DNA from 2 places in the Saccharothrix lopnurensis genome. Region 1 is predicted to be linked to the other one. Evidence: predicted binding sites of a transcription regulator. Region 1 holds the regulator's gene; the other holds the start of a gene.

Evidence for each region. Region 1 encodes HspR, which represses chaperone genes until heat shock. Its sites were predicted from a motif close to ANNTTGAGTNNNNNNNACTCAANNT; they were not measured.
Region 2: lon (endopeptidase La) is a predicted target of HspR. The motif match lies at 1,965-1,989, and genes of this name have one in related genera.

Annotation. Positions count from the first base shown of each region.
Region 1 covers NZ_JBHSQO010000018.1:117,155-121,572, reverse strand. Annotated here, with positions in the region: gene dnaK (molecular chaperone DnaK) at 1-375, shown strand, start outside; gene grpE (nucleotide exchange factor GrpE) at 372-1,091, shown strand; gene dnaJ (molecular chaperone DnaJ) at 1,112-2,281, shown strand; gene ACFP3R_RS19480 (heat shock protein transcriptional repressor HspR) at 2,284-2,712, shown strand; gene ACFP3R_RS19475 (FAD-binding oxidoreductase) at 3,377-4,418, opposite strand, start outside.
Region 2 covers NZ_JBHSQO010000035.1:44,423-48,840, forward strand. Annotated here, with positions in the region: gene ACFP3R_RS26970 (ATP-binding protein) at 1-1,615, opposite strand, end outside; gene lon (endopeptidase La) at 2,000-4,360, shown strand.

The DNA of each region.
Region 1 (4,418 bases):
GAGGCGCACGCGGAGGAGGACAAGCGCCGCCGCGACGAAGCCGAGGTCCGCAACCAGGCCGAGACCCTCGTCTACCAGACCGAGAAGGTCGTCAAGGAGAACGAGGACAAGATCCCGGCCGAGGTCAAGGACAAGGTCAAGGCCGCCATCGACGAGACCAACGAGGCCCTCAAGGGCACCGACATCGCCAAGGTCCGGGCCGCGGTGGAGAAGCTCGCCACCGAGTCGCAGGCCATCGGCCAGTCCCTGTACGCCAACGCCGCGCCGACCGCCGACGCGGGCCCGGGTGCCGCCGGCGGGGCCGCCGCGGGCGACGCGCCCAAGGCCGACGACGTGGTCGACGCCGAGATCGTGGACGAGGACGACAAGAAGTGACCCAGCCCGAAGAGCCCCAGGTGGTCGTCACCGACCGCAGGCGCATCGACCCCGAGACCGGCGAGGTGCGCGCCACCCCGGCCGGGGACGGCGCGCCGGAGAACGGCGACACCCAGGTCGGAGCACCCGCGTCGGAGCCGCAGCAGTCGTCGGAGCAGTCGTCGCCGGAGCAGTCGTCCGGGCAGACGTCGGAGGGCGGCAAGCACGCCGCCCCCGACCTGCCCGACGAGGGCACGGCCGTCGCCGAGGACCCCGCCGTCGAGCTGAAGGCCCAGCTCGACGAGCGGACCGCCGACCTCCAGCGGCTCACCGCCGAGTACGCCAACTACCGCAAGCGCGTCGAGCGCGACCGGGAACTGGTCATCAGCACCGCCAAGTCCCAGGTCGCGGGCGAACTGCTCGGCGTCCTCGACGACGTCGAGCGCGCCGAGGCCCACGGCGACCTCACCGGCGCGTTCAAGGCCGTGGCCGACAAGCTGGTCACCACCCTCCGCGGCCTCGGCCTCGAACCCTTCGGGCACGAGGGCGAGGAGTTCGACCCGTCCGTCCACGAGGCCGTGCAGCACAGCACGTCCCCCGAGGTCGGCGGACCCACGGTCACGGCCGTGCTCCGCCGCGGCTACCGCTACGGCGAACGGGTCCTGCGACCCGCGCTGGTCGGCGTCACCGACCACGAGCCGGAGCCGGCCGCCGCGGAGCCGGCCGAGGGCAGCTGAGGAAAGGGAGGTGATGTCCGGTGAGTGCTAGGGACTGGATCGAGAAGGACTTCTACCGCGAGCTGGGCGTCTCCTCCGACGCCTCGGCCGACGAGATCAAGAAGGCGTACCGGAAGCTGGCCCGGGAACTGCACCCCGACGCCAACCCCGGCGACGCCAAGGCCGAAGCCCGCTTCAAGGCCGTCTCCGAGGCGTACGGCATCCTGTCCGATGCCGCCAAGCGCAAGCAGTACGACGAAGCCCGCCGCCTCTTCGCCGGGGGCGGCGGCTTCCCCGGCGGCTTCGGCACCGGGGGCACCGGCGGTTTCGACGTCGGCGACCTGTTCGGCCGCGCCCAGCAGACCGGCGCCGGCGGCATGGGCGGCCTGGGCGACATCCTCGGCGGCCTGTTCAACCGCCGGGGGGGCACCACCGCCTCCGCCACCCGGCCCCGCCGCGGCGACGACGTCGAAACCGACGTGCGGATCGACTTCACCGAAGCCGTCCGCGGCGCCACCGTCCCCCTGCGGCTGTCCAGCCCGTCGGCCTGCGGCACCTGCGCGGGCTCCGGCGCGAGACCCGGCACCACCCCCCGCACCTGCACCAACTGCGGCGGCGCCGGACTCGTCACCCGCAGCCAGGGCGCGTTCGCCTTCTCCGAACCGTGCACCGACTGCCGCGGCACCGGCCGCATCGTCGACGACCCGTGCCCGGAGTGCGGCGGCGACGGCGTCAGCACCAAGACGCGCACGCTCACCATCCGCATCCCCTCGGGCGTCGACGACGGCCAGCGCATCAGGCTCGCCGGCCAGGGCGAACCCGGGCGCAACAACGGACCCGCCGGAGACCTGTACGTGCGGGTCCACGTCAACCCGCACCCCGTGTTCGGGCGGTCCGGCAACGACCTGACCCTCACCGCGCCGGTCACCTTCCCCGAACTGGCCCTGGGCACCACGTTGACCGTGCCCACCCTGGACGGCAAGGTGACGTTGAGGGTCCCCGCGGGCACCGCCAGCGGCCGGGTGCTGCGGGCCAAGGGCAAGGGCATCGCCAAGCGCGACGGCCAGGTCGGCGACCTGCTCATCACGCTCCTGGTGCAGGTGCCGGACAACATGGACGCCGCGGCACGCGAGGCGTTGGAGAAGTACGCGGCGGTGACCACCCACCACGACCCCCGCGCCGAACTCAACGCCCTGGTGGAGAAGAGGTAGGTGTGAGCTTCCCGTTCCCGCCCGGCACCGACGAGGACACCCCGTTCTTCGTGATCTCGGTGGCGGCGCAGCTGTCCGGTCTGCACGCGCAGACGCTCCGGTCGTACGACCGGATGGGGCTGGTGTCGCCAGGACGCACGTCCGGGGGCGGGCGCCGGTACTCGATGCGCGACATCGTGCTGCTGCGCGAGGTGCAGCGGTTGTCGCAGGAAGAAGGCGTCAACCTCGCGGGGGTCAAGCGGATCATCGAGCTGGAGAACGAGGTCGGCGCCCTGCGCGCCAGGGTCCACCAGCTGACCGAGGAACTGGCCTCCGCCATGGCGGCGGCCGAGCAGGCGGCCGCGTCGGTGCACGCCTCCTACCGGCGCGACCTGGTGCCGGTGCGGCACGAGACCGCGCTGGTGGTGTGGCGGCCGGGGCCCAAGCGCTGATCCCGGGGACACACGATGGGGTGACTGATGTACGGAAACACCGTTACCGACCATCGGTTGCACATGAGGAACCCCGCGACCACCCCGCATCCCCCAAAACCCACCCGACGGCCCGGCCACCCCACAGCCGGGCCGTCGGCCTTTCTCCGACCCGGCCTCAGCCCTCCCCGACCCGACCGGACCGGACCCGACCCGGATCTCGGGCCAGCCCCGGAGCCCAGCCCTCCACGACCCGACTTCAGACCAGTCCCCAGCCCAGGCCAGCTCCCGGCCTCAGCCCTCAGCTCCCGGCCCCAGCTCTCAGCCCCCGGCTCCGGTCTGGGTCCGGCCCCTCCGCCTGATCCAGCTCGGCCCGATCCAGCCCGACCTGGCCTAGCCCGGCTTCGGGCGAGCCCCTGGTCTCGGCTCAGCCCGACCTCCGCCGCCGGGAAGTTGCTGCCCGCGTTCGCCCAAGCGCTCGGCGCGTCACGCCTGCGGGGATCGCCGCGGTGGTCCTGGGGCCGGTGTCCCCGGTCGACAGGCCGGCCGCCGAAGCGGGGGATGTTGGTCCCGAGTGGCGGAGCTGATCAGCCCGGGTGCGGCTGCCGACCAACCCCGGCGCGGGAGTGCGGACCGGGGTGCGGCTGGTTCGGCTCGGAAGCGGCGTGGCGTGGTGAGGTGAGGCTCAGTCCAGGGTGAAGGGGTCGTACTTGATCCGGTCCAGCGGGGTGCCCGCCACCAGCATCCGGGACACCGTGGCCCGGATCATCGACGGCGAGCCGCAGACCAGCACGTCGCGGTCCTGCCACGCCCCGTAGCGGGTGACGACGTCGGCGAGGGTGCCCTGCTCGACGCCGCGGGCGCCCGGGTCCGACTCCAGCACCGGCACGACGGTCAGCCACGGGTTCGTCATCGCGAACCGCTGGAGGTTGTCCAGGTCGTACAGGTCCTCGCGGGTCCGACCGCCCATGAACAGGTGGACGCGGGGGTTCTCGCCCCACTGCGCCATCTCGTCGATGATCGCGTGCATCGGCGCGACCCCGGTGCCGCCGGCGACCATGAGCACGTCGCGCCCGGACTTGCGGTCCACGCTGAGCCGGCCCATCGGGGGGCCGATCCGCCACACGTCACCGGCCTGGGTGTGCCCGACGATCGAGCGGCTCACCCACCCGCCCTCGACCGAGCGGATGTGGAACTCGATGATGCCGTCCGCGCGGGGGGCGTTGGCGGGCGAGTAGTACCGCCACAGCCGGGCCCGCTGGGGCGTCTCGACGCTCACGTACTGGCCCGCGCGGTACCCGACCGGGTGATCCGGCTGCAACCGGATCACGGCCAGGTCCCAGCTCACCCGTTGGTGTTCCAGCACGGTCGCGTGCCAGTACGCCGGACCGTCGTCGGCCGCGGCGGCCTCCTGCATGGAGCGGGCCATGATCGTGTAAGCCTCGGCCCACGCGAGCTCGACCTTCGGCGTCCACGCGGGGCCCGCGAACTTCTTGATCGCCGCCAGCAGCGCCGTGCCGACCGACTCGTAGTGCACGTTGACCACGCCGAACTTGCGGTGGTCGCGCCCGAGCTGGCGGAGGAACGGGATCAGGTCGTCCGGCCGGTCCACCATCTGCACCACGTGCACGAGGGCGCGCAGCAACCGGCTGCGCTGCACCTCCATGTTCACCGGGAACATCTCGCGCGTGGCCGGGGCCAGGCTGAACAGCATTCCGTAGAAGAAC
Region 2 (4,418 bases), on a different contig from region 1:
CGTGCCGGCGGATCAGGTCGTGCATCCGGTGGTGACCGCGGGCGTCCTCGCCGATCAGCGAAGCCTGCACCAGGCCGCGCAGCACCGCCCTGGCCGTGCCGGGCGGCAGGCCGGTGAGGCTCGCGGCGGCGGGCAGGCCGATGTCCGGGCCCGGCGCGATGCCGAGCAGGGCGAGGGCGGTGGCCTGGTCGGGGGTCAGGGAGCGCAGGGACCACGACAGCACGGTGGGCAGGCTGGCCGTCGGGTCGTCGTCGTCCAGGGCGTCCAGGCCGAGGTCGCGCAGCTCGGCGGCCAGGGCGGTCAGGGTGAGCTGGGGACGGGTGTGGGCGTGGGCGGCGACGATGCTCAGCGCCAGCGGGAACCCGCCGCACAGGGCGATCAGCTCGGCGACGGCGGCGGGCTCGGCGGCGAGGCGGCCGGGGTCGAGCCGGTGGGTCAGCAGGGCGCGGGCCTCGTCGTCGGCCAGCACGTCCAGCGGCAGGTGGTGGGCGTCGTGGGCGGTGATCAGCCCGGCCAGCCGCCTGCGGCTGGTGACCAGCACGGTGCAGGTGTCGCCGCCGGGCAGCAGCGGGGTGACCTGGGCGGTGTCGGCGGCGTTGTCCAGCACCAGCAGCATCCGCCGGTCGCCGACCAGGCCGCGGAACAGCGCGGCCTGGGCGTGCGGGTCGACGGGGATGCGGCCGGGGTCGACGCCCAGGGCGTCGAGGAAGCCGCGCACCGCCACCGCGGGGTCCATCGGCTCGCCGTCGGGGCTGAACCCGCGCAGGTCCACGAACAGCTGGCCGTCCGGGAACCGCCCGAGGTCGCGGTGGGACCAGTTCAGCGCCAACCAGGTCTTGCCGATGCCCCCGGCGCCGGCGATCGCGGAGACGACCACCGTGGAGCTGTTCGCCACGGCGGCGTCCAGGCGGTCCAGCTCCTCCCGGCGGCCGACGAACGGCGAGGGCGGGGCGGGCAGCTGGTGGGGCGCGGACGCCGGGTCGGGCGCGGCGTGGTCCGCGGCGGCCCGGTCGGCCGGGTAGGGGTGGTCGGGCAGGGCGATCCAGGCGGTGTCGCGGGTCTCCTTCACGCTCACCGGCGCGGGCCGGAACGTGGTCGGGTCGAGCACCGCGGAGTTGCGGACCACCTCGTCGAAGACCCAGCGGGACACCACCAGCGCCAGCACACCGGGCGAACCGGCCAGGGCCCGCTTCAGCGGCGCCGCGTCGATCAGCCGGAACGCGGTGGTCAGCGCGGTGGAGGTGGCGCCGTGGCCGTCGAAGGCGACCTCACCGGCGTGCACGGCCACCCGCAACCGGACCCGCTGCTCGGGCGGGCAGGCGTCGTTGTGGGTGCGCAGCGCCGCCACCAGCGCGCCGGGCACCACCTCCACCAGCGGGCCCTTGGGGAAGTCCGGCGGCACGAGGACGAACACGCAGTCGCCGCGGTCCTCGTGGTAGCAGTCCTCCCACGCCACCCCGGCCGCCCGCAGGGCCTCCTCGACGACCCGGTACAGCCCGGCGCGCGTGCCCAGCTGGTGGGGCAGGGTGCGGCGCGGGTCGCCGAAGCCCTCCACGTCGACCACCACGATCGTGCGGTGCACCGCCGAACCCGGGCCGCCGGCCGTCGTAGCCACACCGTGCATCGTGCCGGTGACGGCGGGTGAACACGATCACAACCGGAGAAGTGCACCCGAAAGCCGCAGCACCGCCCTCGGGGCCCGTCCCGTCGCAGGCCGCGCCCTCGGGCCTGCCCCCGCCGCAGGCCGTCCCACCTCGGCTCCCTCGTCGCCTGCCTCCGCCTCCGCCTACCTCCGCCGCCTGCCCTCCTCACCGCCTCCCCCGTGCCGCCCCTCCCCCATGCCGCCTTCCCGCGCCGCTTCCCCCGCGCCGCCCTTCCCCCTCTCCTCCCTCTCCCTCCCCCTGCCCCCTCTCCGCCTGCTCGCTCTGGGCGAACAGCCGGCGGAAACAATTCCCCGCTCACCTTGGTTGAGCCAGTCAGACTCAACTTTGGAGGAATCATGGGCGAGACGTTGGCGCTGCCGGTCCTGCCGCTGGACGACGTGGTCGTGCTGCCGGGCATGGTCGTGCCGATCCGGCTCAGCGGCGTGGACGCCGGCGCCGAGGCCCGCGCCGCCGTCGAGGCCGCGACCGCCGCCGGTGGTCAGTCCAAGGTGCTGCTGGTGCCGCGGTTGGACGGGAAGTACGCCAAGGTCGGCACACTGGGCGTGATAGAGCAGGTGGGCAGGCTGTCCGGCGGCGAGCGCGCGGCCGTGGTGCGCGGCACCGAGCGGGTGCGCATCGGCACCGGCACGACCGGTCCCGGCGCGGCGCTGTGGGTCGAGGCGACGATCGCCGACGTGCCGCCCGCCGACGAGCGCACGCACGAGCTGGCCCGCGAGTACCGCGCGCTGGTCACGTCGATCCTCCAGCAGCGCGGCGCGTGGCAGGTGGTCGACTCGGTGCGGCAGGTCGACGAGCCGTCGGCGCTGGCCGACCTCGCCGGGTACGCCTCGTACCTGGGCGACGAGCAGAAGGTGTGGCTGCTGGAGACGCCCGACACCACGCGGCGGCTGGAGCGGCTGATCGAGTGGGGCCGGGAGCACCTGACCGAGCTGGACGTGGCCGAGACGATCCGCAAGGACGTCAAGGAGGGCGTGGAGAAGCAGCAGCGCGAGTTCCTGCTGCGCCAGCAGCTCGCCGCGATCCGCAAGGAGCTGGCCGAGCTGGACGGCAAGCCCGCCACCGAGGAGCAGGACTACCGGGCCCGCGTCGAGGGCGCCGACCTGCCGGAGCACGTGCGGCAGGCCGCGCTGACCGAGGTCGACAAGCTGGAGCGGACCTCCGAGCAGTCCCCCGAGGTCGGCTGGATCCGCACGTGGCTGGACACGGTGCTGGGCATCCCGTGGAACGAGCGCACCGAGGACTCCTACGACATCGCGGGCGCGCGGGCCGTGCTGGACGCCGACCACGCCGGCCTGGACGACGTGAAGGAGCGCATCGTCGAGTACCTGGCCGTGCGGCGCAGGCGCGCCGACCGCGGCATGGGCGTCGTCGGCGGGCGGCGGTCCGGCGCGGTGCTGGCCCTGGTGGGCCCGCCCGGGGTCGGCAAGACCTCGCTCGGCGAGTCGGTCGCGCGGGCCATGGGGCGCGAGTTCGTCCGGGTCGCCCTGGGCGGCGTGCGCGACGAGGCCGAGATCCGCGGCCACCGGCGCACCTACGTGGGCGCGCTGCCGGGCCGGATCGTGCGCGCCATCTCCGAGGCGGGCTCGATGAACCCGGTCGTGCTGCTGGACGAGATCGACAAGGTGGGCGCGGACTACCGGGGCGACCCGACCGCCGCGCTGCTGGAGGTGCTGGACCCGGCGCAGAACCACACGTTCCGGGACCACTACCTGGAGGTCGAGCTGGACCTGTCGGACGTGGTGTTCCTGGCCACGGCCAACGTGCTGGAGTCCATCCCGGGCCCGCTGCTGGACCGCATGGAGCTGGTCCGGCTCGACGGGTACACCGAGGATGAGAAGGTCACCATCGCCCGTGACCACCTGCTGCCCCGGCAGGTCGAGCGCGCCGGGCTGGCGCCGGAGGACGTCTCGATCAGCGAGGCGGCGCTGCGGAAGCTGGCCGGCGAGTACACCCGCGAGGCGGGCGTGCGGCAGCTGGAGCGCTCGCTGGCGCGGGTGCTGCGGAAGGTGACGGCCCGGGTGGCGCTGGACGAGGCGGCGCTGCCGGTGGCGGTGGACGTGCCGGAGCTGCGCGGGTACCTGGGCTCGCCCAAGCACACGCCGGAGTCGGCTGAGCGGACCGCCGTGCCGGGCGTGGCCACGGGGCTGGCGGTGACCGGCGCGGGCGGCGACGTGCTGTTCGTGGAGGCGTCGCTGGCGCCGAAGGGCACCGGGTCGGCCGGGGTCGTGCTGACCGGGCAGCTGGGCGAGGTGATGAAGGAGTCGGCGCAGATCGCGCTGTCGTACCTGAAGTCGCACGACGCGGGCGCGGAGGAGCTGGCCGAGCGCGGGGTGCACATCCACGTGCCGGCGGGCGCGGTGCCGAAGGACGGGCCGTCCGCGGGCGTGACGATGACGACGGCGCTGGCGTCGCTGCTGTCGGGTCGCCCGGTGCGCTCCGACGTGGCGATGACGGGTGAGGTCTCGCTCACCGGGCGGGTGCTGCCGATCGGCGGGGTCAAGCAGAAGCTGCTGGCCGCGCACCGCGCGGGCATCACCACCGTGCTGCTGCCGCAGCGCAACGAGCCGGACCTGGACGACGTGCCGGAGCAGGTGCGCGACGCCCTGACCGTCCACCTGGTCCACGACGTGAGCGAAGTCCTGACCCTGGCCCTAGAACCCACCACCACAGCCACCACCACCGTCACCGCCGCCTAAACCCCAAGCGCGAGTCGTACGTCCAGACCCGTCGTGTCGTACGTCCAGGACCCCCGAG